Regions from separate parts of the Microbispora hainanensis genome, predicted to be linked through region 4. Evidence: riboswitches for the same ligand, from Rfam matches in the RefSeq annotation. Region 4 holds a riboswitch; each other region holds the start of a gene.
The links. Region 4 has a riboswitch for cyclic di-AMP ahead of OHB01_RS23515 (C40 family peptidase). Riboswitches for the same ligand answer to the same signal wherever they lie in the genome.

Region 1: another riboswitch for cyclic di-AMP. It lies ahead of OHB01_RS35455 (CHAP domain-containing protein); the one in region 4 lies ahead of OHB01_RS23515 (C40 family peptidase).
Region 2: another riboswitch for cyclic di-AMP. It lies ahead of OHB01_RS28205 (glycoside hydrolase family 25 protein); the one in region 4 lies ahead of OHB01_RS23515 (C40 family peptidase).
Region 3: another riboswitch for cyclic di-AMP. It lies ahead of OHB01_RS08160 (NlpC/P60 family protein); the one in region 4 lies ahead of OHB01_RS23515 (C40 family peptidase).

What each region holds. Positions count from the first base shown of each region.
Region 1 is NZ_CP108086.1:7,799,282-7,806,912, forward strand. Features, by position in the region: gene OHB01_RS35430 (IclR family transcriptional regulator domain-containing protein) at 1-70, opposite strand, end outside; gene OHB01_RS35435 (PHB depolymerase family esterase) at 366-1,649, shown strand; gene OHB01_RS35440 (ArsR/SmtB family transcription factor) at 1,710-2,504, opposite strand; gene OHB01_RS35445 (hypothetical protein) at 2,848-3,507, shown strand; gene OHB01_RS35450 (DUF305 domain-containing protein) at 3,658-4,305, shown strand; gene OHB01_RS35455 (CHAP domain-containing protein) at 4,616-5,329, opposite strand; cyclic di-AMP (ydaO/yuaA leader) riboswitch at 5,561-5,703, opposite strand; gene OHB01_RS35460 (DUF222 domain-containing protein) at 6,207-7,631, opposite strand, start outside.
Region 2 is NZ_CP108086.1:6,113,867-6,121,497, forward strand. Features, by position in the region: gene OHB01_RS28170 (DUF222 domain-containing protein) at 1-776, opposite strand, end outside; gene OHB01_RS28175 (hypothetical protein) at 755-934, opposite strand; gene OHB01_RS28180 (flavin reductase family protein) at 2,208-2,780, opposite strand; gene OHB01_RS28185 (hypothetical protein) at 3,012-3,158, shown strand; gene OHB01_RS28190 (hypothetical protein) at 3,168-3,422, shown strand; gene OHB01_RS39970 (hypothetical protein) at 3,726-4,037, opposite strand; partial or broken gene OHB01_RS39975 (oxygenase MpaB family protein) at 4,292-4,666, opposite strand; partial or broken gene OHB01_RS39980 (undecaprenyl diphosphate synthase family protein) at 4,663-5,107, opposite strand; cyclic di-AMP (ydaO/yuaA leader) riboswitch at 5,384-5,529, shown strand; gene OHB01_RS28205 (glycoside hydrolase family 25 protein) at 5,542-6,267, shown strand; gene secD (protein translocase subunit SecD) at 6,366-7,631, opposite strand, start outside.
Region 3 is NZ_CP108086.1:1,795,099-1,802,729, reverse strand. Features, by position in the region: gene lysS (lysine--tRNA ligase) at 1-1,034, shown strand, start outside; gene OHB01_RS08175 (NADP-dependent oxidoreductase) at 1,266-2,189, opposite strand; gene OHB01_RS08170 (winged helix-turn-helix transcriptional regulator) at 2,290-2,700, shown strand; gene OHB01_RS08165 (LuxR C-terminal-related transcriptional regulator) at 2,772-3,020, shown strand; gene OHB01_RS08160 (NlpC/P60 family protein) at 3,282-4,241, opposite strand; cyclic di-AMP (ydaO/yuaA leader) riboswitch at 4,392-4,545, opposite strand; gene OHB01_RS08155 (amino-acid N-acetyltransferase) at 4,930-5,481, shown strand; gene OHB01_RS08150 (RDD family protein) at 5,629-6,993, shown strand.
Region 4 is NZ_CP108086.1:5,022,188-5,029,818, reverse strand. Features, by position in the region: gene OHB01_RS23525 (glycosyltransferase family 4 protein) at 1-658, opposite strand, end outside; gene OHB01_RS23520 (hypothetical protein) at 752-1,660, opposite strand; gene OHB01_RS23515 (C40 family peptidase) at 1,765-2,373, opposite strand; cyclic di-AMP (ydaO/yuaA leader) riboswitch at 2,445-2,599, opposite strand; gene OHB01_RS23510 (C40 family peptidase) at 2,914-3,876, opposite strand; gene OHB01_RS23505 (NYN domain-containing protein) at 4,026-5,342, opposite strand; gene OHB01_RS23500 (DEDD exonuclease domain-containing protein) at 5,836-7,557, shown strand; gene OHB01_RS23495 (Lrp/AsnC family transcriptional regulator) at 7,625-7,631, shown strand, end outside.

The DNA.
Region 1 (7,631 bases), 2.8 Mb from region 4:
ACGCCCTGATGACATCGAGGCCGCGCGCGAGCGCCTCGATGAAGTCAGGTCCGGTGTCGCCTCGTGCCATGAACGCCTCTTCCGCTCGAACTCGCCGAGTCAACCTTAGACCCTGCCCACGGCCGACTGTCCGCCTGTCGGCGCTCTGCGTGGTCAGAGATGACCAGCGTCACACCGCCGTAACACGCCCAGCCGGTGGTTGACAGGCCGTTGCATGACCGCCATGCGGACCTCTGTCCGCACGAGCGGCGCGCTAACAACGCCATGACAGGACCATGAGAAGTGTGTCCGGCCGCCATGTCGGGAGGATCACCGGCGACCTACCGTGCGCGGAAAGGATCGGTGCGCCAGGTCAAGGAGCCCCCATGGTCACGTCCTTCCCCGTACGGCCGCCGCGAGCGGCCCTCGCCCTCACGACCCTCCTGCTCGTCCTCGCCGGCCTGCTCGGCACGGCCCTGATCCCCCCGCCCGCGCGGGCCGCCTCGCTGACGCAGGTCGGCTCCTTCGGATCCAACCCCGGCAACCTGGCGATGTACGCCTACCGCCCTGACAACCTGCCCGCAGGCCGTCCGCTCGTCGTCCTGCTGCACGGCTGCACGCAGAACGCGAGCGGCTACTTCGCCGACTCGGGGTGGCGCAAGTACGCCGACCAGTGGGGCTTCGCCCTGGTGCTGCCGCAGACCTCCAGCTCCAACAACTCGTCGAGCTGCTTCAACTGGTTCCAGACCGGCGACACCACGAGAGGGCAGGGCGAGGCCGCGTCCATCCGCGCCATGGTGGCGTACGCGGTCGCCAACTACGGGACCGACCCCGCGCGGGTCTACGTGTCCGGGCTGTCGGCGGGCGGGGCGATGTCCGCCGTCATGCTGGCGACGTACCCGGACGTCTTCGCCGCCGGATCGATCGGGGCCGGCCTGGCCTACCGCTGCGCGAGCAGCCTGCTCGAGGCGTCCGGCTGCCAGTACGGCCCGACGAGCAGGACCCCGCAGCAGTGGGGTGACCTGGTGCGGAACGCCTATCCGGGCTACTCCGGGCCGTACCCGCGAGTGGCCGTCTGGCAGGGCCAGTCCGACTACACGGTCGTGCCCGCCAACGGCGCCCAGCTGCGCGACCAGTGGACGAACGTGCGGGGCGTCTCCCAGACTCCGGCCTCCACCAGGTCGCTCACCGGTGGCACGACCCTCAAGGTGTACGGCGACGACGACGTGCGCCTCTACGAGATCAGCGGCATGGGCCACGGCCTGCCGGTCGATCCGGGCGGCGCGGCCGACCAGTGCGGGGCCACCGCGGCGTACTTCCTCGACACGATCTGCTCGGCCTACCACGACGCCCGTTTCTTCGGCCTTGACGGCGGCGCGCAGCCCAGCCCCTCGCCGAGCGCCACGCCCAGCCCGTCCCCCAGCGCCGGTCTTTCGCCCAGCCCTTCGCCGAGTCCTTCGCCGAGTCCTTCGCCGAGTGCCACGCCGCCGGGCACGTGCGTACGGGCCAGCAACTACGCCCACACCACCGCCGGGCGGGCGTACCAGTCGGGCGGCTACACCTATGCCAAGGGGTCGAACGACGCGATGGGCCTGTGGAACACCTTCACCACGCACGCGCTGCGCCAGACCGGCCCGGACTACTGGGTGCTCGCCGACGGCCAGTGCTGAACCTGCCGCGCCCCGGGCCCCGCTCCCCGATAGGCCGGGGCCCGGGGCGCGGCCCACGCGTCACACGCTCACGGCCGGCAGGGGCTCACCCGTCTCCAGCAGGGTCTTGAGCGCGGACAGCACCTGGGGCCAGCCCCCGGCGACCATCTCGCGCAGGGTGCTGCCGGGTTCGAAGCCGTCGTGGACGACCGTCAGCTTGACCGTCTCCCCCATCTGCTCGATCTCGAACGTCACCCGCGACCTGCGCTCCCCCTTCAGCTTGGCGAGCACGTCCTCCCCCAGGCCGACCGCCTCGGCCCACTCGGGGGTGAGGGAGTGCCAGGTGTAGGAGAGCCTGCGGCCGGGGTCGGACTCGACGACCACCTGCTCGGGATCGGTGATCGCCACACCGCCCTGGTGCCAGGTCATCGGCGCCCCCGTCTGCCAGTCGGTGTCGAAGGACAGTCCCCAGTAGCGCCGAGTGAAGCCGGGGTCGGTGAGTGCCTGCCACAGCCGCTCGGGCGTGGTCTTGATGTAGGTGGTGTAGACGAACTCGGGGTTGCTCATCGGCTCCTGCTCCAATGCGTTCTTGAGATCGGCGAGAGCACGGGCCCGCTCGCGGTCGAACCTGCTCATCCAGCGGTCCGCGATGGCGTTGATGGGCACGGCGTTGAGGTAGTGCAGCTTCTCCCGGCCACGCCACACCGTGGTCACGAGGTTCGCCGCCTCCAGCACCGCCAGGTGCTTGCTGACCGACTGCCGCGCCATGTCCAGCCCCGCGCACAGTTCGCGCAGCGTCTGGCCGTTGCGGGCGTTCAGGCTGTCCAGCAACCTGCGGCGGCTGGCGTCGGCCAGCGCCTTGAACACTTCGTCCATCTTCCCCATCCCGGACATGCAGCCCTTTGGCTGCATGAACGATAGGCAGCCGTACGGCTGCATGTCAACCTCGCCCGATGATCAGGGACAGGAGCGCAACGCTCCACAAATGGGGGTGAATAGGGCAACAGACCGGTGGTCGATATGTATGTCGCGCCCCGGAATCAGTCCGTCATTACTCTCCTCCGTCATTTATGTCGCCGCCACTTTCGGATCGACACAAGGCGTTACCAACCGTGTATGCACACGTCATTGGTAAGACCACGGCGGTCTTTTACGGTGAGGTTCCCGCCGGCCCGTGGAGGAGTTCCGGATCGACGGCACGACAAGGAGGGGATTTCTCATGAAGACACGGAAATTCCGATTAGCGGCGGCAGCGGTCTCGGTGACCGCGGTCCTCGGGGCGGTGGTCCCGTCCGGCCCGGCGGCCGGCGCACAGTCCGCCCTGCGGATCTATCGTGGCACCGCCACCGTGGTGGTCGACGTCTACGACTACTGCGGAGGTCCCCTCTGGGGCGAGCACCGGTTCGTCGGCACCAGCCGATACAAGGCGGCCGCGAAATTCGTCACCGGTCCACGCAAGTCCGCCGCGGGCAGGGTCGAACGCAACCCCTTCTACTGGGAGTTCTATGTGGGCGACATCGGAGCGCTCGGATCCTTCCAGTTCGGCTCCGCCCACGTTGTCACCGCGTCGGCCCGCGATCTCGGCGGTAACGTACGCGACCCGAAACTCCTGCTGGGCTACTGGGTCACCAGCCGATCGGGCACCTCCTGGTCCGGCAAGCTGGTCGACAGCCACCGCGCCGAAGGGGCCACGTTCAACCATTTCTACGGCGAGAAGACCATCGTCCCCTGCCGCGATCTCGGCACGTCTCGTTTCCTCTACGCCGTCAACGCCGGGGCCACGGTCTCGGGCCGGGTGAGCTCGGGGAGCGCGGCGTTCACCATCCGCGGCTCGACCTACGGCGACAACTACCGGTTCAGGATCACGTTCAACGGCTGACGGGAACGTTCCACGGGTACGACAGGAGGACCAGGTTCGCCACACGGTTCGTGCGGCGACGGCGCACCGGGGGTGGCGCCGCCGCCGGCACCGCGGGCGGGGCGGCGCCGGTCCTCGACCAGCCGCCGGGACGTACGGAGGTGTTGGCCGATGAACGGACGTGTCCTGCCGGTCGCCCTGCTGACAGCCGGTCTGCTGGCCGGCACGGGCGGCGCGTACGGCACCGCCGCCTCGGCCGCGACGCCTTCCTCACCCGGTGTGCCCACCGCGCCCAGCGACCCGACGCCGACGCCGACGCCGCCGCCGACAACGCCGCCGACAACGACGGCCGACCACAACGACCAGGACGTCATGTTCGCCCGGATGATGATCCCCCATCATCAGCAGGCGGTGGAGATGGGGCGACTGGCCGAAGACCGGGCGGCGGACGCCCGGGTCGCGCGGCTCGCCCGGCGGATCGAGGCCGCGCAGGCTCCCGAGATCCGGACGATGAGCGGCTGGCTCACGACCTGGGGCGAACAGGTGCCCGGGGAGAGCCCGGCGCCGACGCATCACGCCATGCCCGGGATGATGTCCCCCGAGGACATGCGGCGTCTCGAAGGGCTGTCCGGACGGGACTTCGACCGGGCCTTCCTCACGATGATGATCCGGCACCACGAAGGCGCCGTCACCATGGCGCGCGACGAGCTGAGCGGCGGAAGCTACGAGCCGGCGCGTAGGCTGGCGGAGTCGATCATCTCCAGCCAGTCGGCCGAGATCAAGGAGATGAAGAGCATGCTGAGCGGCCTGCCTGGTTGACCTGCCGGGTCAGCATGCCGGGTCAGGGCACCGTGACGGCCCGGACCGGCGCCGTGCTCGCCGTGGCAGTCGCCACGGCGGAAGCGGCGAGCACGGCGCCGTCGAACACGTCGCCGTCGAACACGTCGCCGACGAGCGTGGCGCCGTCGAGTATGGCGTTCGAAGCCCTGGCCGTTTCGGACCGGCCGGAGGTTCCCCTGATCGGGCCGGAGATCGCCAGGGCCGGGCCGGAGATCGCCAGGGCCGGGCCGGAGGTCCCAAGGCCCGGGCTGGAGTCCCTATGAGCGGCGGGAGATCCGGAAGGGGGAGGTCACCCGCGCTTGCGGTGCCGTCCGTCGGACGACGCCGCCGCGGTCTTGACCCGTATCCCGGTCACGGCGGTGGAGACCACCGCGAACAGCAGACCGGCCGACAGGACGGCGTCGCCCGGCGAGCACACGATGTCGAGCGGCTTCCCCTGCGTGGCCGCCATGTTCCTGGTGGCGGGCGCAGCGGCGCTCTGGACGCTCGCGTTCACGGCCGCCATGGGCTGGATCGTCACCGGCGTCTTCGGCGTCACCTTGACCTTGCGCGGCAGGCCGTACCCGACGATCGTGCTCGTGTCGCGGACCTTGCGCTTCAGCCACACGCCGTCGACGTTGCCCTCGATCGTGTGGACCTTCCGGCCGACGACCTTCTCGACGATGCCGACGTGGTCGATGTCGCGGATCTTCTTGGACCCTGACCAGGCGAAGAAGACCACGGCGCCCGGCTCGGGCTTGTCGCTCCAGGCGTGGTGCTTCTCGAACCACTTGGCGTGCCGCGTGGTCAGCGCGAACTCGCCGACATGGTCCTGCACCCCGGCCCGGTCGGCCGCCCAGGAGACGAACATGTCGCACCACGGGGCGGCCTTGAAGTCGGGGTCCTTGGCGACGTTTTCGGCGTACCACTCGCCGAACTTGGTGTGTTTCCCGGCTCGTTCGCGGTAGCCCAGCTCGGGGCGTACGGCGTCGAGCAGCTGTCGAGCTATCGGATCGGTGGAAATCGGGGGCTCCTCATGGCGCGCTTCGAGACATGACGAACCGGCCCGCGGGCGTGCGGCATGACGGCATGACCGTCCGGGGACACGCCACGGCGGGGCGGAATCAGAAACGGGAGATGTGGCAGCCCGTCACGGGCGCGCCATCACCCCGGAAGCCTGGAGACGTTCCAGGGCGGGCAGGTGGTCCGGCGACACGACGCGGACCGGGTGGGCAGGTGGAGCCGACACTCCACGCTCTCCTCTCCTTGGCCGCCTACCGGGTTAGCTGACGGGTTCGGGCCAGGAGTAGCCCTACCGGATGGTCCGGATTCACCCCAAGAGACGTGGGTCCCCGGTTCCCGGGATCGATGACTTCCGGGATTCGGCGGTCGCCGGTCGTCCTCGGGTTGAGGACCGCTCACCGGCGAGACACACGGGAAGCTTAGTAGATAACAAGTAAGACACGGCCAAATGGCCTGTAAAGGGGATCATCCCGGCTGTCGCCGTTCCCTGCTTCCGCAGGTCCTCACGGTCGCGGGCCGCCCGCGGTGAGATGCGCCACACCACGCCGTACGGCGCGGCTCTGCCAGCGCGGGTCTGCCGGCGCGGGGTCTGCCGGCGCGGCTCTGCCAGCGCGGGCCTGCTCGCGCGTGTCTGCCGGCGCGGGGTCTGCTGGGCCGAGTGCCGACGCGGTCGAGGGCTTCCGGCTGTCTTGGCGCTCCCCTCGCTCGCGTAGTCGCCGGGTCTGTCCGCGCGTCAGCCTGGGCCTGCCCTGCGCATCGCCCACGCTCCCGCCTCACGCCTCACGCCTCACGCCTCACGCCTCACGCCCGCAGCCTCCGGGGCCGGTCCGTGCGTCGCCCGGGCCGGCCTGTGGGTCCTCCACCGCCTGCCTCCCGCCTTACTCGTGTAGTCGTCGGGCTTGTCCGAGGCGGTGGTAGGTGAAGGCCCAGCGGTCTTCGCCTACTTGGCGGCGGGTGTAGCGCTCGGGGTGCTGGTAGCGGTCGCGGTTGTGGAACTGGCACGCCGGGCCCAGCAGCTTCAGATCCGTGAGCCCGCCGGTGCTCCAGTTGTCGGCGTGGTCGATCTGGCACATGGTCGCCGGCAGCGGGCAGCCGTCGACCCAGCACGTGGCATACCGGGCGAAGATGGCCCGCCGCTGGGCAGGAGTCGCCAGACGGACCTTGCGCCCCATGTCCAGCACCTGTCCCTCGGCGTTCATGACGATCCGCACCAGAGTCGAGGTCCGGGCGAGCCGATGCACGCTGGAGACGGGCAGCACCTGCCCGGTCGCCAGCAACAACCCCGGCGCGGTCCCCGGTGCCATCCCCAACGACGCACCCAGCAACGTGCCTGCCGACGCTCCCAACGCCGACCCCAAGAACGCCCCAGGCATCGCGCCCGCCGACGCACCCGGAGATCCCGGTGACCCACCTTGCGCCGCCCCCCGCGATGCCCCCTGTGCGGCTCCTTGCGATGCCTCCTGCGCCGTCTCCGGCGTCCCTCGCCCGGCTCCCGGTGCCGTTTCCGATGCCCATCCGGGTGGTGTCTCCCGCTCCGGTCCGGGCCCGCCGGGCGTCGCTCCCGACGGTCCCGATGTCCCCGACGCCTGCGTCGCACGCGAGCACCGCGCCTCGCCGCAGCACCGGCACGCGCCCTGGCCGTCGCACCGGCACGGGCTGTGGCCATGCCGGCAGTCCCCCGCAGGCCCAGGCCCGGCGTGGGTGTGACGTGCGGAGGCGTCCTCGGGCGGAGGGTCCGGCCACGCCGCCTCCGAAGGCGCCACCTCCGTAGGCGCTGCCTGCGAGTGCGCCGCCTGCGATGGCGGCGCATCCGAAGCCGTCGCGACCGAAGCCGTCGCGCCCGAAGGGGCTGTGTCCGAAGGTGCTGTGTCCGAAGGTGCTATGTCCGAAGAGACTGTGTCCGAAGGGGCAGCGTGCGAAGGCGCTGTGTGCCAATGCCCGCCACCATGAGCAGGCCATGCTGACACACCCCGCCGGACATGGGTTGCTCCAGACCGGGCCGCACCGCGATCCCACCCATCGCCCTTGGCGGGCGCGGTCTCGTCGCTCCCGGCAGAGCTGGTACTCACGGTGTCGTCGTCCTCGGCGGAGCCGGCGTTCGCGGTGTGGTCGCCCTCAGCAGCGGCGGTGCTTGCGGTGTCGCGCGGCTCGCACTCGCCGGGCCGCCGCTCACCGGCCCCGCGCTCACCGGCTCCCCAGTCACAAGGCTCCTCATCGCGAGGTCCGATCGCGGCGTCGCCAGAGCCAGCGGCAGGGTCGGTGGCAGGGGCAGCCTCGGCGATGTCGAGCCCGTCCGGGCCGTC
Region 2 (7,631 bases), 1.1 Mb from region 4:
TCGGTGGCCGGGTCGGCGGGGTGTGGGTTGTCGTCGGTGGGGTCGGTGGGGTTGGTGGGGTCGGTGGGGAGGGATTCGGCGCTGACCACGACGAGGAGTTCGGCGGCGATCTTCTGCTCCAGCAGGGCGATCAGCGCGTCGGCCTGGCGCACCGTCAGCGGGCGGTCATCACCCTGTGCCCTCAGCTTGGCGTACGCCTGCAACAACGCCATCAACCGGGCGCCGGCCTCACGCGGCAGGTAGAACTCTCCTTCCACGCCGCCGCCCTTGCCCGGGCGGACCCGCAGGAACCGCCTCCCGTAATCGGCCCGCTCATCGCGTTCTTCCCCATCGGGGTCGAGCACCGCCCGCAGGTGGCGGCCGGCCTTGGCGACCTCCGCCGCCCCGGCCTTGCCGGCCAGGTCCACCAGGATCGGCTCCGCCAGGCCGGCCTGCTCGTCGGTTAGTCCGGCGACAGCGGCGCAGATGGCCTCCACCACCCCCGCCGCCAACTCACCCGCAGCGAACTTCTCCCGCACGACGGGGAGGCGGGGCAGTTCCGCGCCGAGGGTGAGCAGGCGGCCAGCTCCGCCCACCGTCATCCCGGCGGCGGTGCGTAGCCAGCAGCGGGTGGAGGCATGCCCATGCTGCCTGGCCTGCCCCGCACGATGCACCCGCCCCACCCGATCGGCCAGGGCGCTGGTGATCCGATCCCGGGCGAACAGCAACTCCTCCGCCTCGGCCAGGCACACATCCACGTCATCGGGAAGCGGCGTCAGCGCCAGCTCTTGGGCCACCTCACGAACCGACCCCACCACCACCCACGACGACCGCACACCACCCCGACCCCGACCACGGCCACGATCACGCCCACCCACACCGCCGGAAGCACCCGCACCTGCGCCCGCACCCGAGCCAGAGCCGCCCGCGCCAGAGCCGGCCGCGCCAGTGCCATCCGCGCTAGCGCCAGAGCCGGAGCCATTCGCACCGGCGGGAGTCGCGTCCTCGGCAGTCTCACGGGCGGCATTCGCGCTAGCGCCGTTCGCGCCACCCACATTCGCACCGGCGAATGCCGCACTGTCGGCGGCCCCGCGCGCGGCGTGCGCGCGAGCGCCATCCGCGCCAGCGGCGTCCGCACCGGCGGCAGCCGCACGATCGGCAGCCCCGTGGGTGGCACCTGTGTCCGATCCCGCGCTGTTGGCAGTCCAGCGCGCGGCGTTCGCGCCAGCGGCATTCGTACCGGCGGCAGCACCTCTTGTGGGATCCGCGCCGTCGTTAGTTGCGCTGCCGGTATCGGTGCCTGGGGCGTCCGTGCTTGCGGCGCGGGACGCGTTGGCGGGCTGCCGGGGCGCAAAGTTGATGATCGGGAAGGGCTCGCGGGCGGACGAGCCGTCGGACGACCACAGCGGCGAATTGGCGACCAGACGGTCCCACCAGCCGTCATCAGGGCCGTTCGAATGACGAAGGCGCTCAGGATCGATGTCGAACAGATCCATCACACCCGCCTCGATTGATTCGAACTGATGTATGGATTCTCTCACACTCCGTGAGCGAGTGGCAACCGTGCGAAGCGAACGGTTGGGGCCGCAAGTTATCCAGGGAAGGGGGTGTCGGCCGTCTGAGGGCCTCCCCGAAGGCGGTGAAGATGCTGCTCGGAATCGGGCGACAACGGCGCATTCGACGACGCTTATGCGTATTCGACGGTGCGCAGGTCCGTTCGATAACGCGGAGGTGCGTTCGACGGCGTGCGGTGTGCGGACGAGTTCGGCCGCCCGTCGGTGAGGGGGGAACGGGCGCTGCTGCTGGCGGTGCACCACTGCTGTGGCCTGCATGATGCGCTGCGCGTCCGCCCGGCGAGGCAAGCGGGGCAAAGGGGCTGTTGAGGTCGGCGCAGCACCTACCGCGCCCTGCACCAAGTGGCGGGGGGCGCCTGTCAGGAGAGGTGGGGTACGGCTGCTGCCTCCGCACCGCCTGCCATGACCCGCATCATGCGGCCCGTGAGGGATATCCGTACGGCGAGGCGGGGCGAGGCGAGGCGAGGCGGGGCGCAGCTGCTGCCCGGCACCGCTCGCCATGACCTGCGTCATACGGGTGAGGGGCGCTCGGCCGGCACCGCGCGCGCCACGGACTCGTGTCATGCGGCTTGGGGTGCTCGGCCGGCGAGGCGGGTGCGGGTCGTTGAAGAGGGGGTGCGGCTCGCTGTATGGGCCGTAGAGAAGAGGGGATCATCAACCCCAATGGTCGCCCCAGCCCCACAGGTTGGGGCCGAGGGCGGCGGCCGGGTCGTCCTGGTCGAGGCCGAACCGGCCGCGGAAGAACAGCATGGGGCGCTGCTCGGTGACGACGGGTTCGAGCTCGTTGACGTGGCCGATGACCACGTCGTGGTCGCCGGCGACGTGCACGTCGCGGATCTCGCCGTGGACGCGCAGCAGCACTCCCCGCAAGGACGGGGTGCCCCATCGCGACAGGTCCCAGTCGAGGCCCGCGAACTTCGCGCCCGTACTGGACCCGAACCGGCCGCAGAGATCGACCTGGTCCTCCCCGAGCACGTTCACGCAGAAGCGGCCCGACCTCCTGATGCGCGGCCAGGCGCGGCCTCTGTGGTCGGCGCAGAAAAGGATCAGAGGCGGTTCGAGGGACACCGACGCGAACGACTGGCAGGCGAAACCGGCGGGCTCGCCGTCGTCAAGGCCCGTCACCACGGTCACACCGCTCGCGAACATGCCCAGCGCGCGCCGGAACTCGGCGGGTGTGGGCGGTGCCGGCTCGGTGAACTCGGGGTCGGCGGGTACAGCGGTCATGGACTCACCTCGCGTGCGTGTCGATGCCTCAGGTGACGAACTTACAAACCCCCTCATGTGCGGCCCGCAAGGGGATCCCGGTCAACCGAAGGCACGTACCGGCGGGAGCGTGGTCCGGGCAGGTCACCGAGCCTGCCTGTCCCGATCTCGCTCATCGGGATGATCGCCCTATTCGGTGTGTCTGTCCAGTTAGCGTCACGAGTCCGGCACTCCGGTGATTCGGCATGGACCATGACGGAGCTGACCTATGAGTCGACCCTACGGGAACTCACGACCGAGCACGGCGTGCTGCACTCCGAGCGGGAGATGCTCCCCGCTGCGAAGCCGGACACCCCGCCCTGCTGGTCGCGGGGCAACACGCGGAAGGAGGAGCGGTGACCGCGTGGGATGAGGAGTTCGACCTCGTCATCGTCGGCAGCGGGGGCGGAGGCATGGCCGCCGCGCTGGCCGCGTACGACAGCGGGCCGTACGCACCCGGCCGGGGAGACGATCGCGCTGGTGTCCGAGCGGTGCATCCCGCCGTCGATCATCGTCTCGGCGGACGGCAGGAGGTTCACCGACGAGTCCGTGCCGTACGTGAACTTCGTGCACGACCAGGGCGCGGGCGGGCACGTCCCGGCCTGGTTCGTGATGGACGCCTAGGCACGGGCGCGTTATCCGTTCGCGCAGATCATGCCGGGCATGCCGGTGCCGCAGGAGTTTCTACGGCCAGGGCATCGCTTTCCGGGCGGACACCTTCGCCGAGCTGGCGGGCCGGATCGGTGTCCCGGCGGGCGCGCCGGCCGAGACCGTCGAGCGCTTCTACGCCTTCGCACGCACGGGCAGGGACCTGGACTTCGGCCGCGGCGACAGCGCGTCAGGCCTGGGCGAACATCTGGTCGTAGCCGCCGGAGTGCCGGCGGCCCGCCATGAAGCCGAGGAACCGGCGGACGAACTCACCCCGGGTCAGCCGCCCGTCATCATCGTCGTCGCCCGAGTCGTGGTCGAACGCCGTACGGAAGAGAGACCGGTACTCCTCACATCGATGGTCTGGTCGTCATCGGTGTCGGTGACGTCGAACAGTACCTCGGCGATCCTGATGAGCGCCGGGCCGGCCAGGGCGGCGGAGGCCGCGGCGTACTCGTGGCCGGTGATGCGTCCGTCGCCGTCGGTGTCCAGCTCCTGCTGCAGCTCCCGCCACCAGTCGGCGAAGGCCGCGAACAGGCGGTCCTCGTCCTGAGTCTCCAGGTCGAGGCGGGTGGCGATCTCCCTGGCCATCGCGGCGAGGTCGGGCCAGTCGAGGTGGCCGTCGCCGGTCTGGTCGAGGACCTCGGAGAAGAACCGCGCGGCGGATCGTACGGCGGAGCCCCCGGCGGCGGCCGCGGAGGTGGTGGCGGTGCCGGCCGCCTCCGGGCCGGGTGTGAGGAGGCGCAGGAGCGCCCCCGCCTTGGGAGCCTGCCCCCGTAGGGGTCCATGAGGGTGAGGAACGACTGGAACTCGGCGTACAGCCTTTCCAGGACCGGACCGTCGAGGGACTCGCCGCTCAACCGGCACATCGTGACCGTGGACTCGAACAGCGTCGCCACCACCCAGGCGCGCGCCTCGGAGTCCGCGGCGTTGAACGGGCGGCCCTCGGCGTCGGTGCCGGTGATGCGCGCGTGGAGGCGGTTGAGCCGGGCCGCCTCCCGCTGCCGCACCCGGATGTCGGGGTCCACCATGCGCTGCGCGCTGAGCACGGTGTTGCGCAGCCGGCGCCACGGGTGCGCGACGAAGGTCGAGTTGGTGATCAGCGCCGCGCCGATCTGCGGGTGCGCGGCCTCCAGGACGATGGCCCGGGTCGCCACCAGCCCCCAGCGCGTCTGCCGGGTCAGCTCGTGGAGCATGGATCCCGGTGCTGCGTCACTCATCGACGTCCCTTTCCTGTCGGTGTCGGTGCCGAGACCGGTGCCGAGACCGGTGCCGAGATCGGTGCCGGTGTGGCGCCGAACCGGCGGTGGCGCCGCCGGTAGATCTCCAGGCGCTCCCAGAAGTGCCCGGCACGGAAGTCGGGCCACAGCACCCGGGGGGAAGACCCATTCGGCGTACGCCACCTGCCAGAGCATGAGGTTGGAGATGCGCTGTTCGCCGGAGGTGCGGATGACGAGGTCGACCTCCGGCATGTCGGGGTGGGGCAGACGACGGGCGAAACTCTCCTCGGTGACCTGCTCGGGCGGCACGCCGTCGCGGATCAGCGACCTGGCGGCCTCGACGATGTCGCGGCGGCCGCCGTGGACAGCGGTCTCGGCCGCCCGATGCCCCTCGGTGCGGGGCAGGGACCGCTGCGCGGCCCACCTGCCGTTCCCGTCCATGACGCACGCCACATGACGGGGGACGCTTCTCACCCTCACGGCGACGAGGCTTGCACAGTCGGTGAGAGATCGACTACTTACCGTTGTTAGCCACGGCCCTTACTTCAAGCGGGTCCGGACCAGGTGCTGCCGCGTTGTGCCAGGTAAAGGCGTGTTTTGTCCTGTTTACACCATTCTGGTGAATTGTGTACCTTTAGGGCACACGGTATGGGGTAACGACCCGCCTCCGGCGACCCATCCCTTGCCGTGTCGTTGCCCGGTCCGCGTGGTCCCATGACCGCGCGGCCGCCGAATCCGCGTCATGTGGAGCCGGGGACCCACTCTCTTTGGGGTGAATCGGAGCGCAGGCCCCCAGATGCGCCCGTAGGGCACTTCCTGCCCGAACCCGTCAGCTAACCCGGTAGGCGGCATGGAAGCAAGGAGTCAACCTCGTCATGTCCACCCATCGGCTCTCCCTCGGGGGCCGGCACTCGCGCCGGCGCCTGCGCTCCGCCCTCGCGGCGGCGACCCTCGCGGTCTCGGCCGCCACGGCCGGCATCACCGCGGCCGTGGCTCTGCCCGCCGCCCCGGCGTACGCGAACCCGCACACGTACGGTCAGGACGTCTCCGGCTACGAGGCCGACCACGACTGGATGAACAGCCGCGCGCAGTTCGGCTTCATCAAGGCCACCGAGGGGACCGACTGGGTCGACTCGTCCTTCCCCCGGCACTGGCGGGAGCTGGCCAAGAAGGGCATCGTCCGCGGCGCCTACCACTACGGCCACCCCTCCAACGACCCCATCGCCGAGGCCGACCACTTCCTCAGCGTGGTGAACTCGCAGCCGAGCAAGCCCGGCGACATCCTGGTCCTCGACCTGGAGACCGCGGACGGCGAGTCCGTCGAGCAGGTCAACAAGTGGGCCAAGACCTGGCTGGAGTATGTGACGGCCAAGACCGGCACCAGGCCGATGTTCTACAGCGGGTGGAACTTCGCCAACAAGTACGGCCGCGGCCTCGGCCAGTACCCGCTGTGGGTGGCCCACTACAGCAAGGCGCCCGGCGACATCACGCCGCCCGCCGACTGGAAGACCTGGGCCATCCACCAGTACACCGATGAGCCCATCGACCAGAACGTCTCCTCGCTGACGCCCGCCCAGCTGCGCGCGCTCGGCCGCCGATAACGCCGCCGATAACGCCGCTGGCAGCGCCGCCGACAGCCCGGCGTCCCCCCGGGGCGGATCGCCCGCCCCGGGGGGACGCGCCGGGAGCCGTACCGGCCTCAGACCACCGCGCCGGAGTCGTCGCGGCGTACGGGCCTGACCCGGGGCGCGGCGGGAGCCGGCGGCGCCTGGCCGGAGCGCCGCTCCAGCGCGATCGCCACCGGCCCGGCCACGAACGACGACGACAGCGTGCCGGCGACGATGCCGATCAGGAGGGCGACGGCGAAGTCGCGCAGCGAGTCGCCGCCGAACACCGCAAGCGCCGCCAGGATGAACAGCGCCCCGAGCCCGGTGTTGACCGTGCGCGGCGCGGTCTGCAGGATCGCGGCGTTCACCACCCGGCCGAACGGCTCGCGGCGGCGCACCGGCCACAGCTCGCGCACCCGGTCGAACAGCACGACCTTGTCGTTGACCGAATAACCGATGATCGTGAGCATCGCCGCCAGGAACACCCCGTCGATCGGCCTGCCCATCCAGGCGAACGCGCCGACGACGACGGCCGCGTCCACGAACAGCGCCGCCACGGCCGCCGTGCCGAACGTCCACCGGAACCGGAACGCCAGATAGACGAGCTGTGCGGCGAGCGCGACAGCGAGCGCGATGATCGCGTTGCGGCGCAGCTCCTCGCCCAGGCTCGGCCCGATCAGCTCGTCGCGCTGCTTGGCGACCTCGCCCACGCGCCGGTCGAGCGCCTCCTCCATGCGGACCACGTCGTCGGCGCTGATCTGCCCGGTGCGCACCGAGAGCGCGTCGTCCGACCGCTGCACGACGGCCGAGGGGAACCCGGCGTCCGCCACCGCCTGCCTGGCCGCCGCGACGTCCACGGGCCTGCTCGTGCCGAACTCCACGATCCGGCCGCCGGTGAACTCGACGCCGTAGTTGAGGCCGCGGGTGACCAGGCCCGCGCCCGCGACCACGAGCAGCCCGGCCGCGACGGCGAGCCACAGCCGCCCGCGCCGCATCAGGTCCGGGTCGCGCCGCGTCAGCCACGTCCTGACCCGGCCGATCGAGCCGATGCCGGACGCCCGCGGGCCGATCCTGCCGATCAGCGCGGCGGTGAGCACCCGGGTGATCAGCATGGCCGAGACCAACGAGGCCAGCACGCCGATGGCCAGCGTCACGCCGAAGCCCTTCACCGGCCCCGAGGCCAGCCAGAACAGCAGCCCGGCGGCGAGCAGGGTGGTGATGCCGGAGTCGGCGATCGCGCTCCAGGCGTTCTTGAAGCCCCGGTCGAGTGCCGCCTTGAGGCCCCGCCGGGGCGCGTCGCCGAACTCCTCTCTGGCCCGTTCGAAGACCAGCACGTTGGCGTCCACCGCCATGCCGAT
Region 3 (7,631 bases), 3.2 Mb from region 4:
ACGACGACGAGACCACGGCGATGTCGTACACCTGCGTGTGCGGCCACAGCGAGACGGTCCTGCTGTCCGAGCACACCCGCGGCAAGCTGGTGTGGAAGGTCGACTGGCCGATGCGCTGGGCGTACGAGGGCGTGATCTTCGAGCCGTCGGGCGTGGACCACAGCTCGCCGGGCTCGTCGTTCGTGGTCGGCGGCCAGATCGTCCGCGAGGTGTTCGACGCGCCGCAGCCGATCGGCCCGATGTACGCCTTCGTCGGCATCAGCGGCATGGCCAAGATGAGCAGCTCCAAGGGCGGCGTGCCGACCCCGGCCGACGCCCTGTCGATCATGGAGCCCGCGTTGCTGCGCTGGCTGTACGCCCGCCGCCGTCCCAACCAGTCGTTCAAGGTCTCCTTCGATCAGGAGATCCAGCGCATGTACGACGAGTGGGACACGCTGACGAAGAAGGTGCAGGAAAGCACGGCGCTGCCGGCCGACCAGGCGGCCTACCGCCGGGCGTCGAGCACGGCCTCCCGGGTCCTGCCCGAGACGCCGCGGCGGCTGCCTTACCGGACGCTCGCCTCGGTCGTGGACATCACGACCGGAGACGAGGAGCAGACGCTGCGTATCCTGCGCGCGTTCGACCCGGAGATCGGCGGGCTCGACGAGCTGCGGCCGCGGCTCGATCGCGCCCAGCACTGGGTGAACACCTACGTGCCCGCCGAGGAGCGCACACAGGTGCGCGAGACGCCCGACAAGGAGCTGCTCGACACGCTCGGCGAGCAGGACCGCGAGTCGCTGCGCCTGCTGGTGGAGGGACTCGACGCGCACTGGTCGCTCGACGGGCTGACCACGCTCGTCTACGGCGTGCCGAAGGTGCAGGCCGGGCTCGACATGGACGCCAAGGCGGCCACGCCCGAGCTGAAGGCGGCCCAGCGGGCCTTCTTCGCCCTGCTCTACCGGCTGCTCGTCGGCCGCGACACCGGCCCGCGGCTGCCCACGCTGCTGCTGGCCGTCGGCCGCGACCGGGTGCGTGAGCTCCTCGGCCGCGCCTGATCGCCGCCTTCGACAAAAGGGCCGGACGGCATCGCCGTCCGGCCCGCGGCATGCCCGGCCGGGCATGCCGGAAGGGGAAACCAGCGCGCCGGGGAACCCAGAGCATCGGGAAACGCAGCGGGCCGGGAACCCAGAGCATCGGGAAACGCAGCGCGCCGGGGAACCCAGAGCATCGGGAAACGCAGCGCGCCGGGAACCCAGGGCGCCGGGAAACGCAGGGGATCGGGAGACTCAGGGCAGCAGGACCAGCCGGCCGCGCAGGCCGCCCTTCCGCAGGCGTTCGTACGCCTCGGCCGCCCGCTCCAGCGGGTAGGTGCCGGCGACCCGCAGGCTCAGCCGTCCCGCCTCGGCCAGCTTCGCGACGTCCCGCAGCTGGGCCGCGTCGGCGCGGATGAACACCGTGGAGACCCGGATGCCGCGCAGCGGCACGGGGGCCAGCCCGGCGTTGACGGCGACGAACGCGCCCCCGTTGCGCACGGCGTCGAGCGCGGGCAGGCCGACGAGCGCCGCGTCCACCAGGCCGTGCACGCCGCCGGGAACGGCGGCCCTGACCGCGGCCGCCAGGTCGGCGCCCCTCGGCACGAACCACTCCGCGCCGAAGCCCCGCACCACCGTCTCGTCGCCGGGCGCGGCGACCGCCGCGACCCGGAGCCCCCGCGCCACGGCCAGCTCCACGAGATAGCCGCCGACGCCGCCCGCCGCCCCCGTGACGAGCAGGGTCTCGCCCTCGGCGAGCCCGGCGAGGTCGAGTGCCTGGACGGCGGTGAGCGCGTTCAGCGGCAACGTGGACGCCTCGGGCGCGGCCACCCCCACGGGCGCGGGAGCCACCGCCGTCTCGTCCAGCACCACCAGGTCCGCCTGGGCCTTGAGCGGGTCGGTCAGCCGGTCCGACAGCCCGATGACCCGCTCGCCCGGCCGCAGACCCGTCACCCCCGGCCCGGCCCGGTCGACCACGCCCGCGACGTCCCAGCCGAGCGCGTACGTCTCCTGGTGCGGCATGAGCCCGTTGTCGGCGAGGACGCCCGCGGCCGTGGCCAGGTCGACAGGGTTGACGGCCGCCGCCTCGACCCTGATCCGCACCTGCCCCTGCCCCGGATCCGGCTCCCGCACGTCGACGATCCGTACGGCTCCATCCCGTGCCATCAGTGCTCTCATGAGCGTCTTTCTCCTTTCGCGATGGCACGGAGCGTAGGAAGATCTACTCTCTTTCGGTAAGAAGGCACCTGGAAGTGCGTAAGGGAGGAGAAGGGAAGACATGGCGACTCAGACGGCGGCCGAGCGGCGCGAGGAGGCGCGTCAGCGCTACAACGCCTACGTCGCGACCTGCCCGTCCAGGAAGCTGCTCGACACGCTCAGCGACAAGTGGGTGAGCCTGGCGCTCACCGCGCTCGCCGGCGGCCCGCGCCGCTACAGCGAGTTGGCGAGGACGATCGCCGGAGTCAGCCAGAAGATGCTCACGCAGACGTTGCGGACGATGGAACGCGACGGCCTGGTGTCACGCACGGTCACTCCGTCGGTGCCGGTGAGGGTCGACTATCGGCTCACGCCGCTGGGCGAGGACCTCATGCCGCTGCTCGAAGCGATCAAGCGCTGGGCCGAGATCCACATGGAGGATGTCGAAGCGGCCAGGCAGGCGTACGACCGCCGCTCCGGCCACCGACCTTGACGACCTTCAGGCGAGGCGTTTACCTTCCCTGAAGGGTGGGCCGACGACATCGTCGTGGGGGAGGGCGGACGATGGGTGTTCCCGAGGTCGTCTACCGAGGTGACAATCCTGCCTCGGACCTTGAGCGTGCCGGTCTCACCGAAGAGGATCTGCTTCTCCTCGCGGAGCTGGCCAAGGGAGTGACAGCAGACCGGGTGGGCCGCAGTCTCGACGTCAGCGGCCGAACCGTGCGGCGCCGGTTGCGGTGCATCTGCGACCGCATCGGTGTGGCGACGGCGATCGAGGCGGTCGCCTGGGCGGCACGCCGCCGCCTCATCTGAGTGTTTCATCTAAGCGCGTTATCCGACTGCGTTGTCCGGCCGCGTTCGCTGCGAAAGGGACCGGCGCCCCTCCAACGGAGGAGGGGCTCTCTGAAAGGCCCCCGGAAAGGCCCCCGGGAAGGCTCCGTGGAAGAGCGCCCGCAGACAGAGGCCCTCGCAGACCGAGGCGCTCCGTAGACGAAGGGCTCCGTAGACCGAGGCCCCTGTGACAGAGGCTCCGTGGTCAGAGGCCCCGTGGTCAGAGGCCCCGTGGCCAGAGACTCAGTCGGCGACGCGCACCGCGCCCGCGAACGGCCGGCCGTCGATCTTCGCGATGTGGACGACGTCTCCTGTGCGCGGCGCGTGGATCATGTAGCCGTTGCCGATGTAGATGCCCACGTGGTGCAGGTCGGAGTAGAAGAACACCAGGTCGCCGGGGCGGAGCTGGTCACGCGGGATGTGCGTGCCGGCCGTCCACTGGTCGCCCGTGTAGTGCGGCAGGCTGATCCCGACGGACTGGTAGGCCGCCATGACCAGGCCGGAGCAGTCGAAGGAGCCGGGCCCATCGGCGCCCCACACGTACGGCTTGAGCTGCTGCGCGAGGGCCCAGCGCGCCGCCTGGGCGGCCTTGCCGTCACCGATGATGGGGAAGTCCGTCCTCGTGCGCGTCTCTCTGCCGATCGTCTGGGAGACCTGCCGGTAGAGGCTGCTCTCGGTCTTCTTGATCAGACTGGTGATCTTGTCGCGCCGGGCGTCGAGGCCGCTGAGGAGCTTCTTGACCTCGGCCTGCCGGGCGGAGGCGCTCTGCCTGGCCCGCGCGGCGGCGTCCATGGCCTTGGTGACCTCCGCGACCTCCTGGCTCTGCTGCAGCTCCAGCGCGTACGTCGTGGAGGCCTGGTCGAGGTAGCGCCGGGGGTCGATGTCGCTGTCGATGAGCGCGAGCGCGTTGCCGAGCCCGTTGGTCATGTAGGAGTGCTGCGCGAGGGCGCTCGCCTTCTGCCGGCGCACCTCCAGCTCGGCCTCGCTCTTGGCGAGGTTCTTCTTGGCGAGGTCGGCGGACCGCTCGGCCGCCTTCAGACGCACCCGCTCGCCGTTGTACTGCTCGGTGAGCGTCTCGATTTCGTCGTAGAGGTCCTCGACCTGCTTGGTGAGCTGCTTGAGGCTCGGCTTCGGGTCGGCGGTGGCGCTGACGACCGGGGCGCCGAACGTGATCGCGCTGATCGCGAGTCCGACGAACGCCAAACGGCGGAGGGGACCCGGACCGGCCGTGCCGGATCCGGATCGCCGGCCGCGGGCGTGCCTGCCCGCCGGCCTCTTGCCACGCATGCGCAACCGAGCTCCTCTCCCATGTGCGCCCCGCGGCGGGCCCGTCGTCGAGACGGGGCCGTACGGCGGGGCGCTGCTGAGCGCCTACCGGGTTAGCTGACGGGTTCGGGCCGGAGTAGCCCTACCTGGCGGATTCACCCCTTGTCGATCTGAGACCGAACCGATCCTGGATCCTGCAGTTGGGTCCCCGGCTCCCCTTCGCACTCGGTGCTTCGAAGATTCGGCGCCCGGTCGCCGCGAGCGCTCACGATGACCGGCATCGTCGCTGGACGATAGTGCACCGCGAGTTCTTGCTCAACCAGAACTCCGAAACCCGTCTAGGTTTGACAACCAAAGGATCACGGTCGGATCACGGGATCGGTTGTGAAACGTCCGTGTTCACAGGGGTTTGGAGCGATCCGAGAGTTTGGATGTGCTGCTCGGGCTGGTGAAAAAACTGGGACAAAAGTGGACAGTGGCCTTGGGGTGTGACCGTACGTCCGTCCGCGTCCGGGCGGCTACACACGGTCAGAACTCATGTGGGGTCTGGCGTTTGGGGATGACCGTTATCCGGGGGACGCTCCGCGCATGGGATCAGGCCGCGCTGCGGCTAGGCTGACCGGTCATGGAGCAGGTCGCCGCGCAGACGCCCAGTGAGTCGGGTGCCACGGCCGTGACGGTGCGCCGGGCCAGGACGCCGGACGTCCGGGCGATCCGGCGTCTCGTCGACGCGTACTCCGGCAACGGGCCCCGCCTGCTCAAGAAGAGCACGGTCACGCTGTATGAGGACGTCCAGGAGTTCTGGGTGGCCGAGACGGCCGGGCAGGTCGTCGGCTGCGGCGCGCTGCACGTGCTGTGGGAGGACCTCGCCGAGATCAGGACCGTCGCGGTGGACCCCGCGGCGCGCGGCGGGGGCATCGGCCACCGGATCGTCGCCGCGCTCATCGAGACCGCCAGGGACCTCGGCGTGCGGAGGGTCTTCTGCCTCACGTTCGCGGTGGACTTCTTCGCCAGGCACGGTTTCCGGCCCATCCAGGGCACCCCGGTCTCCCCTGAGGTCTACGCGGAGCTCCTGGCGTCGTACGACGAGGGTGTCGCCGAGTTTCTCGACCTGGAGCACGTGAAGCCGAACACGCTGGGGAACACCCGGATGTTGCTGCACCTCGACCGTCATTGATCACCATTGATGGGCATTGATCATCGATCTTGACGGTGGTTGTCGACTGTTGCAAAGGTGACTGTTGATACGCCTGTCGCTACTTTTGGCAATATCAGCGTGTGCTACAGACGTGCGGCGCATGCGTCTTCGAAACGAGGTGACACGGTGAGCACCGGACAGCCGCCGTACCCCCAGGACGAGTCGGACGGAACGCCACCGCCGTCATCGAACCCCGGGTACAACACGGACAGACAACCCCAGGAATACGACCCCGACGTCACGGTGGTCAGCTATCGCGGGCAGCACACGGGTCCGCAGCAGCCGCCCGCCTACGACCCCGCTCAGGGCGGCTACGGCCAGCAGCAGGGCTACGGCGCCCAGCAGCAGCCGTACGGCCAGCAGGGCTATGGTCAGCAGGCCCCGCAGGCCCAGCAGCAGTACGGCCAGCAGACCGGTCCCCAGGACTACGGCCAGCAGCAGGGCTATGGGCAGCAGCAGGGTTATGGCCAGACCGGGCCGCAGCAGGGTCACCCCCAGCAGGGCTATGGTCAGACCGGCCCGCAGCAGCCGTACGGCCAGCAGCAGGGCTACGGCGCTCAGCAGCAGCCCGGTTACGGCCAGCAGGGCTACGGCCAGCCGCAGGCCCAGCAGCCATATGGTCAGGACCAGTACGGCCAGCAGCAGGGCTATGGGCAGCAGCAGGGTTATGGCCAGACCGGGCCGCAGCAGGGTCACCCCCAGCAGGGCTATGGTCAGACCGGCCCGCAGCAGCCGTACGGCCAGCAGCAGGGCTACGGCGCTCAGCAGCAGCCCGGTTACGGCCAGCAGGGCTACGGCCAGCCGCAGGCCCAGCAGCCGTACGGCCAGGACCAGTACGGGCAGCAGCAGTTCGCCCAGCCGAGCCCCCAGGCGGGCTATGGGCAGCAGCCCGGTTATGGCCAGCAGCCGTACGGCCAGCCCGCCTATGGTCAGCCCGGCTACGGCCAGCCGTACGCGCCCGCCGGCCCGATCCCGCCCGGCGCCCCGGCTCCGCTCGCGGAGTGGTGGCAGCGTCTCGTCGCCCGCATCATCGATGGCGTGATCGTCGGTATTCCGCTCGGGATCATCACGGTCGTGGTCGCGGCCATCGTCGTCACCAACGCGAGCGTCGACATTAGGAGCGGGGTTTACAACCCCGGAAGCGGTTACTTCCTGGCGTCGCTGCTCACGGCGATCCTGGGCGGCCTCGTCATGGTCGTCTACGAATTCCTCATGCTGCGGGCACAGGGCCAGACGCTCGGCAAGAAACTCATGGGCATCAAGGTCGTCCGGGTCGGAGGCACTCTCGACGCGGGTGGGCTTCCGCAGGACGCGGCGCTCAAGCGGGCCGGCGTGCTCTACGCTTTCGAGTTCCTGCAGTGGATTCCCGTTATCACCTACATCGCCAACCTCGGCACTCTTCTGAACGTGCTGTGGCTGTTGTGGGACAAGCCGCTGCATCAGGCGCTCCATGACAAGGTCGCCAACACCGTAGTGGTCAAGGTCAAGTAAGACGACGGACGGGGTCGATGGAACGGACCATCGGCCCCGTTTTTCTATGGGTCGCTATGGCTCCGATCGCACCGCGCCCGCGTGGCTGTGACGGAAAATCCTTGCGGCCTCTACGGGGCATGTCATGCTTGGGTTACCGTCCCGAGAGGTGCCCAATGACCGCGAGACCGCCCCCGGCGCCAATCCTTAAGACTCGCCCCCGCCGTCTCCGGGGTCATATCCCCCACGGGCGGCTTAAGGAACCGTCAGGGGCGCTTATGGGGCCGTATGGAGCCGCACAGGCCCTTATGGCACTCCCCGATGCCCGCCCGCTCCGGCCGCCCGGAGGCGGCGTCCGCGGAATGCGGGGATCGTTTGGCCGTGGGAAACTCCGGCGCCACGACCGTCCGGGCCGTCCGCGTGATTGTGCCCCCCGCTCCTTTTTTCGATCTTCGGACCTCCCTCTTGTCGATCTTGACGGAACCGGTGGTCCACTCTTTTTACGAGGCTTCCGGGCTGTGACGATCTGCTTGCGCGTATATCACGCAAGGCGTGCACGCCGTACGAGAAGGGTGCCGGGCTCCTTGTGAAGATCCGGCCGCCGTGACGCGGCTCCTCGTTTCAGCCGAGCTCTTCAACGGCCGTACGTCCCCGGTCCG
Region 4 (7,631 bases):
CGCCGGGAACCCGCCGCAGAACGAGCGGCCAGGCCCGCAGCAGCACGTCCTGGCCCTTGCGCGGCACCAGCCGGGAGACGCACACGACCACCGGCCGGTCGCCCAGGCCGAGGGACGCGCGGATCCGGTCGCCGCCCGCCCCCGGACGATAGAGAGTCGTGTCCACGCCGGGCGCGAGCTGTACGAGCCGGGAGGCGGGCACGACCCGGGCGATCCGGCGGCGGGTGTACTCGCCGAGATAGGTCACGATGTCGGCCCCCGCCCCGATGCGGCGCAGCAGGGCGCGCGCGCCCGGCAGGCGGGCCCACGACGCCTCGTGCCCGTGGGTGAGCATGACGATGCGGCCCGCGCCCGCGGCGCGCAGGCCGGGAGCCAGCAGCCCCAGCGGCGCCGCCGCGCCGAAGACGACGGTCGCGCCGTCCTCCACCAGCGCCGCCGCCCGTCGCGCCACCGCGCGGGTCGGCAGCATCAGCGAGGAGGGATGCCGGACCACCTCGTACGGCTGGCGGGCGTCGAACTCCTCACACCCCTTCCAGCGCGGGGCGTACACGACCACGGAGCCGGGCGGCCTGCGCACGGCGAGGCCGTGCACGAACGCCTGGATGCCGCCCGGTCTGGGCGGGAAGTCGTTCGTGACGATCAGCGTCCGCTTCGTCATCCTCACCCCCGCTGCCGGCGTGATCACGCGGTCCCCCCGCGCCGCCCGAGAACGCATTGTCGCAGTCCCGGCCGGGTCGTCGCGGTCGGACGATCAGGTCCGGGCGAGCTGCTCGCGCGACCACGACCGCCAGGCGCGGGTCAGGTCGCCGGCGGTCAGCCCGAGCTCCTCCCGCAGGGCGGCGCCGATCTCCTCGCGCAGCGCGGCGCGATAGAGGGCGACCAGCCTCGGCTCGCCGAACCGGGCCGCGATGTAGCGGCAGGCGAGCCACGCCTCCTCGTACGCCTGGGCGGGCCTGGCGGCGAAGTCGGCGGGCCCCGGCAGGCCGCCGAGCGCCGCCCTCCCGGCCGCGACGTCGGCGGCCAGCTCGGCGGCGACCGTACGGACCGGCAGCCCGCTGTCCAGGTAGCCCACGTAGTCGGCGAAGCCCTCCATGAGCCACATCGGCACCGTGCGGCGGCCGGCGGTCGCGACGTGCGTCAGCTCGTGGGTCATGACGACCAGGCGGCCGGTCGCGGACAGGCGGGCGAACGCGGCCGGCTGCACGATCACCCGGTCGCCGGTGGCGACGGCCGCCAGGCCGTCCACCTTCGCCGGCGCGGCCAGCACGGCGGCCTGCTCCTCGGTGCGCGGCACCAGGACCACCGCGCCGCCGAGCCCGCCCCAGACCCTCGTGACCGTACTGCCCGCGCGGCCGGCCAGCGCGGCGATCTCGGCGACCAGCGGCCGGGGCGACCCGACGACGACGGCGCGCTCGCCGCGGGCGACCGAGGCACCGGTCCACATGCCGGGATGCTCGCGTACGGCGGCGCGGGCGTCGAGCCGCAGGGCGCGCAGCGGGTCGGGCGGCGCCGCGGCGGCGGGCCCGGCCAGCAGCGCGGCCAGCGCGACGGCCACGGCCGCGATCCGGCGGGGAGTGGCCCCGGCGGGTCCGGGCCGGCTCCGGCCGGCTCCGGCACGCACGCCCGGCGCGCACGCGGGCACGCCGCTCGTGACAGTCACGCCGTGCATGGTAGCCAGCGCATGTCACGGCCCCGCCCACCTCGGCGAGGTGGACGGGGCCGTAAGGACGGCGCCGGTCGAGGGGGCTTGGTGACCGGTGCCCGTCAGACGCCCGGCCGGACGGCACCCACGAAGGTGCTCCTCCGGTAGGCGTCCAGCTTGTCGATCCTGACCCGCGTGCCGCTGTGCGGGGCGTGGATCATCCTGTTGTGCCCGACGTACATGCCGACGTGGCCGCCGCCGCTGGTGAAGATGAGGTCACCGGGCTCGAAGTGCCCCCAGGACACCTTCTTCCTGACCGCGCTGCGGATGGACCACGTCGTGCGCGGCAGCCGTACGCCGGCCTTGCGCCAGGCGTACTGGACCAGGCCCGAGCAGTCGAACGCGCCCGGTCCCGTGGCTCCGTAGCGGTAGGGGTCGCCGATCTGCTTCTCGGCGGCCTTCACCGCGCGCCGGGCCCTGGCCCGCTGGAGCGAGGCCCTGCTGATCTTCCGCTTGGCGGTGTGCCTCTTGGTCCGCTTCTTCGCGGCGGCGTTGCGGGCGGCGGTCTTCGCGCTCTCCTCGGCGCCCGTCTTCGTGGCCGTCTTGGTGGCCGTCTTCGTCGCCGTGGCCGTCGTGACGACCGTGACCGTCGCCGGGTCGGCCGCCGGGTCGGCCGCCGTGCCGGCTGCCGCCGCCGGATGTGCTCCAGCGACACCTACGGATGCCGTCAACGCGGCACCACTAACGGCAATTCGGGCAAGACGGGACAGACTGGGGGTGGTAGACAGGATCTCTCCTCGGGTCTTCCGCTCACGCCTACCGGGTTAGCTGACGGGTTCGGGCGGGGAAGTCGCCCTACGGCGCGCGATGCGCCGATTCACCCCGGACCTTCGCGTGAAGGTCGGTGGTTCCCCGGCTCCGTGCCTCCTGACTGCACGGACTCGGCTGGCCATCGGCGTCGGGGGGATCCCACGGGGGGAGGGTGATGAAGGACGCCGATGCCGCTGGATGACTGCGACCGGCCGGCCGGACCGGGACGCACGGCGGCGAGGCGTGCTCGCCGCGGCCCAGAAGCTACCCAGGACTCGCGGCGTTCGGCAAAGCGCTCCGGCCGGATAAAGATCGCATAACGAAGGCCGCGGAGAAGAAATCGCAGCTTACCCACACCGCGAATGCGCCAAATGTGACCCTGCCCACAATTTGCACAACAAGCGCCGATGGGGTCACATTTGCCGCGTCAGTCACAGATCGTCACGGAGACGGCGGGACCGTCAGGGGCGCACGGCTCCGATCGCGTGATACTCGGCGAGTGTGACGACTTTCACAACATCGCCGGTCTGCGGGGCATGAACGACCTTCCCGTCGCCGGCGTAGATGCCGACGTGCCCGTATCCGGCGTGCCAGAGCAGGTCGCCCGGCTGGAGGTCGTCGAGCGAGACCCGGCGGCTCGCGCCCCAGGCCCACTGCTCGTAGCTCGTCCGGGGCAGCCGGACGCCCGCCGCCGCCCACGCGGCCTGCACGAGCCCGGAGCAGTCCCAGGCGCCCGGTCCGGTGCCCCCGTAGCGGTAGGGCTTGCCGATCTGCTTGTAGGCGAACTGGAGGGCGGCCAGCGCGTTGCCGGACGCCGGCCCGTTGTAGACGACGCCGGCGCTGTTGGGGTTGCCGGGGTTGAACGTCCCGAGCGAGCGCAGCAGCTTCATCTGCTCCCGGACGAGCTTGTCGACCTTCTCCTTCTCGTCCGCCAGCTCGTCCTTGACGTCGGCGGCCTCCTTGTAGACCTGCTTGCTCTGGTTGCGGCGGTTCTTGAGGTCCTTGATGGCGCCCTCGTACGCCTTGAGCCGCCCGGCCCGCTCGGCCGACATGTGGTTGAGCGTGGCGAGACCGCTGAGCATGGCGTCGGGGTTGGAGCTGTAGAAGACGCCGCCCCACGACCCCATGTCGCCGACCTGGTAGCTGCTGACGGCCATCGAGACCAGCCCGGAGCGTAACTCCTCGACCCGGGCGTTCTGCTTCTTGTAGTCCTCGTTGATCGTGAGGTACTTCTGCCGGGCCTTCTTCCACTTCTCGTTGGCCGCGTTATAACGGTCCACGAGCTGGTCGGCCTGCGCGTTGAGCTTGCTCAGCTTCGCTTTCACCTGCGCGACAGTGGGCTTCGGATCCGCCTGCGCGCCCGTCATCGGAGTGAGCAGGACCACGGCGGCCAGACCGGCGGCCACCGGCACACGCCCTCGCACTGAGCCCCCTTGAGGATAAACCTCTTTGATCGACGAAACCTGCGGCGCGACTCTATCTAGGCGATCTTGAAGCTTCAACCTATTCGCAGGTATTCGCGGCAGTCGTCACATACTGTGACGTCGCAGGTCCGGGGCGTGCGCGGGACGCGTCAACCGCGGCCGAGACGGCGCAGCAGCAGGATCGAGGGCACCGGCCGGGCGCCCATGCGGCGCACCGACTCGGCCACCTCCCGGTCGGAGGAGACGACCGCGATGGCCCGCCCCGGCGGCTCCGCCCGCACCAGCGTGCGGATGAGGTCGTCGGCGATCTCCCCGGGCGCGCTGAACATCACCCGCACCCCGCGCGGCGCGGACACCTGGACGGGCCCGTTCAGCTCGGCGCCGTCGAACACGCACGTCACCTCCGCCCGCGTCTGCACGGCGAGCCCGCCGAGCCCGGTCAGCAGCCGGGCTCGCTGGTCGGCGAGGGTCAGCGACGGATAACCGGTCTTGGTCACGTTGTAACCGTCGACGATCAGATGCAGGTGAGGGATGGCCAGGAGCTGGTCGAGAAGCTGCGGGTCGTCGTTGGCCAGCGCCCGCGCGGGGACGGCCGTCACGCCCGGCTCGCCGGGCACCACCGCGTTCACGTAGTCGGCCGGCCTGCTGATCGTCGTGGGCAGGCCGAGCTCCTTGCGCAGCCCGGAGGCGGCGTCCTGGAGCGCGTCAAGCAGCACCCGCACCCGGGCGTCCTCGATGCTGCGGCCCTCGCGGGCGGCCCTGCGGCTGGCCTCGAGCTGGCGCTCGGCGTCCGCCAGGCGCTCCTTGAGCCGGCGCAGCTCGGTCTCGGCCGCGCCGTTGGCGCTGGCAGCCCTGGCACGCGCCTCGGCCGTCTCGGCCTCCAGCTCGGCCGCCCTGGTCTCGGCGGCCTTGACCCGCTCGCGGGCGTCGTGCAGCTTGCGCCGCAGGTCGGAGTTCTCCGCGCGGGCGGCCTTGAGCTGCTCGCGCACCCGGTCGATCTCCTCCTTGGCGGAGGCACGCTGCGCCGCGAGCTGCTCGCGCAGCCGCGTCTCCGCCTGCTCCCGCTGGGTGCCCGCGGCGGCGGCCTGCTCAAGGTCGGTCCGCGCCTGCTCGACCAGGTCCGGCCAGCCGGGCGGGCGGGTCAGGTAGGCCGCCGCCGCGACCAGCACCGGCTCGGCCGCCGGGGGCACCGTGCCCTCGGCCAGGCTCCCCACCAGCTCGGGCCAGGCGGTCTCCACCGCCTCGGCCACCCGCTCGCGGAACTCCTTGTCGTTTTCCAGCTGGGCCGCGATCGGCGCGCTGCCAAGACGGGCGCGCTTGCGCGGGTCGAACCTGGCGATGTTGCGCAACGGCGGCGGCACGGCCGCGGCGGGCATCGAGCCCAGCACCTGCGCGGCGACCTCCACCACGTGTAAACGGACCTGCTCGGGCAACGGACGAGACAGGCCTTCTCCGGCTGAACTCATCTCGTCGCTCCTCGGCCGTGTCCTACAGATCTTCTGCCCACTGGGGTCGCCCCGGCGGCGCCTCGCGGTGCTGTCGCCCCCGAATGCGAGAACGTCCCGATATCCGGCGTCCCCGAGGCGTGAGCCTCACGGCGCGCCCACCGGACCGCCCTCCCACGGCAAGATCTGCGAGACACTCCCATGTTCCTGTCTTCTTTTAAGGGTACGGCCGTCACACCGTGACCATGTCGCGTTCATGATCTGTCACGACGTCCGCCGGGGCCGGGACCCGGCGACGCACAACCCCTTCGCGGACGGCCCGATTCCCGTCCGTACGCTTTCGGCGGTGTTCACACGCTTCGCCGGGGCCTGGAGCGACGAGCTGGTCTACGCGATGCCGGCCCGCGAATGGCGCGCCGCAGCGGCCTGGGCGCAGCCGCCCGCCTGACCGTCGCTTGACCTCCGCATGGGGTGGGTGCGGCAATTGTCGGTCGGGACTTCTATGGTCTTGGGCGTGGATGCGGTACAGGGCACGCTGGACGAGCTCGGCACTCCCCTGCGGGAGGTCACGTTCGTCGTCTTCGACCTGGAGACCACCGGCGGGTCGTCCGCGGAGCACGCCATCACGGAGATCGGCGCGGTGAAGGTGCGCGGCGGCGAGGTGATCGGCGAGTTCGCCACGCTGGTCGACCCCGGTGGCCCGATCCCGCCGTTCATCTCCGTGCTGACCGGCATCACCGACGCGATGGTCGTGGCCGCGCCGAAGTTCTCCGAGGTGCTGCCGAGCTTCCTGGAGTTCATCGCGGGCGTCGCGCTGGTGGCGCACAACGCGCCGTTCGACATGTCGTTCCTGAAGGCGGCGTGCCAGGTCAACGGCTACCCGCCCCCGGCCAACCCGGTGGTGGACACCGCCGACCTCGCGCGCCGCGTGCTGACCCGCGACGAGACGCCCAACTGCAAGCTGGCCACCCTCGCGCGGGTCTTCCGCAGCTCCACCGAGCCCTGCCACCGGGCGCTGGCCGACGCGAAGGCCACGGTCGACGTGCTGCACGGCCTCATCGCCCGGGTCGGGTCGCTCGGCGTGCACACGCTGGAAGACCTGCGCGGCTTCGTGCGCGCTCCCACGCCGGAGCAGCAGCGCAAACGCCACCTCGCCGACGGGGTGCCCGGCGCGCCCGGCGTCTACATCTTCGAAGACGCCAAGGGCGAGGCGCTCTACATCGGGAAGAGCTCCAACCTGCGCAACCGCGTGCGCAGCTACTTCACCGCGAGCGAGACCCGCTCCCGCATCCGCGAGATGGTCGGCATCGCCGAGCGGGTCAGGACGATCGTCTGCGCCACCGCGCTGGAGGCCGAGATCCGCGAGCTGCGGATGATCGGGGCCACCAAGCCGCGCTACAACAGGCGGTCCCGCTTCCCCGAGCGGGTGGTCTGGCTCAAGCTGACCGACGAGGCGTTCCCGCGGCTCAGCGTCGTGCGCGAGGTGAAGGACGACGGCGCGACCTATCTCGGCCCGTTCGGCAGCAGCCGCACCGCCGACGACGCGCGGACCGCCATGCACGAGGCGCTGCCGCTGCGCCAGTGCACCGAACGGCTGTCGCCCCGCGTGCGCCGCCCCGCCTGCGCGCTCGCCGAGATCGGCCGCTGCGGCGCGCCCTGCGAGGGCCGCGAGAGCGAGGAGAGCTACGCCCGCCACGTCCGCCGCGCCCGGCACGCGATGGAGCTCGACGCGGAGGCGGTCTTCTCGGCGATGGAGGCGCGCATGAGCCGCCTGTCGGCCGAGCAGCGCTATGAGGAGGCGGCCGTCGACCGGGACCGCCTCGCGGCCTACGTCAGGACCGCCGCGCGCATGCAGCGCCTGCGGTCCCTGACCGGCATCCCGCAGATGGTCGCGGCCAGCCCCGCCTTCGACGGCGGCTGGGACATCCACGTCATCCGGCACGGCAGGCTCGCCGCGGCCGGCGTGATGCCCAGGGGCGCCCACCCCACGCCGTACGTGGACGCGCTGGTCGCCACGGCGGAGACCGTCGTCCCCGGTCCCGGGCCCACCCCGGCCGCCAGCGCCGAGGAGACCGAGTGCGTGCTGCGCTGGCTCGACTCCCCCGGCGTGCGCCTCGTCCAGGTCGACGGCACCTGGAGCCTCCCCGCGTACGGCGCCGGGCGCCTGGTCGAGCGCATCGAGCGCGCCTACCGGCACCAGCGCGGCGACCGCCGTGAGGGACGGCCCCTGCGGTGAGGCCGCGGGGGTGGCACTAAGGTCGGGGGCGACAGACCCGAGCCGCGAGACAGCAGGAGAGACGCGCATGGTCA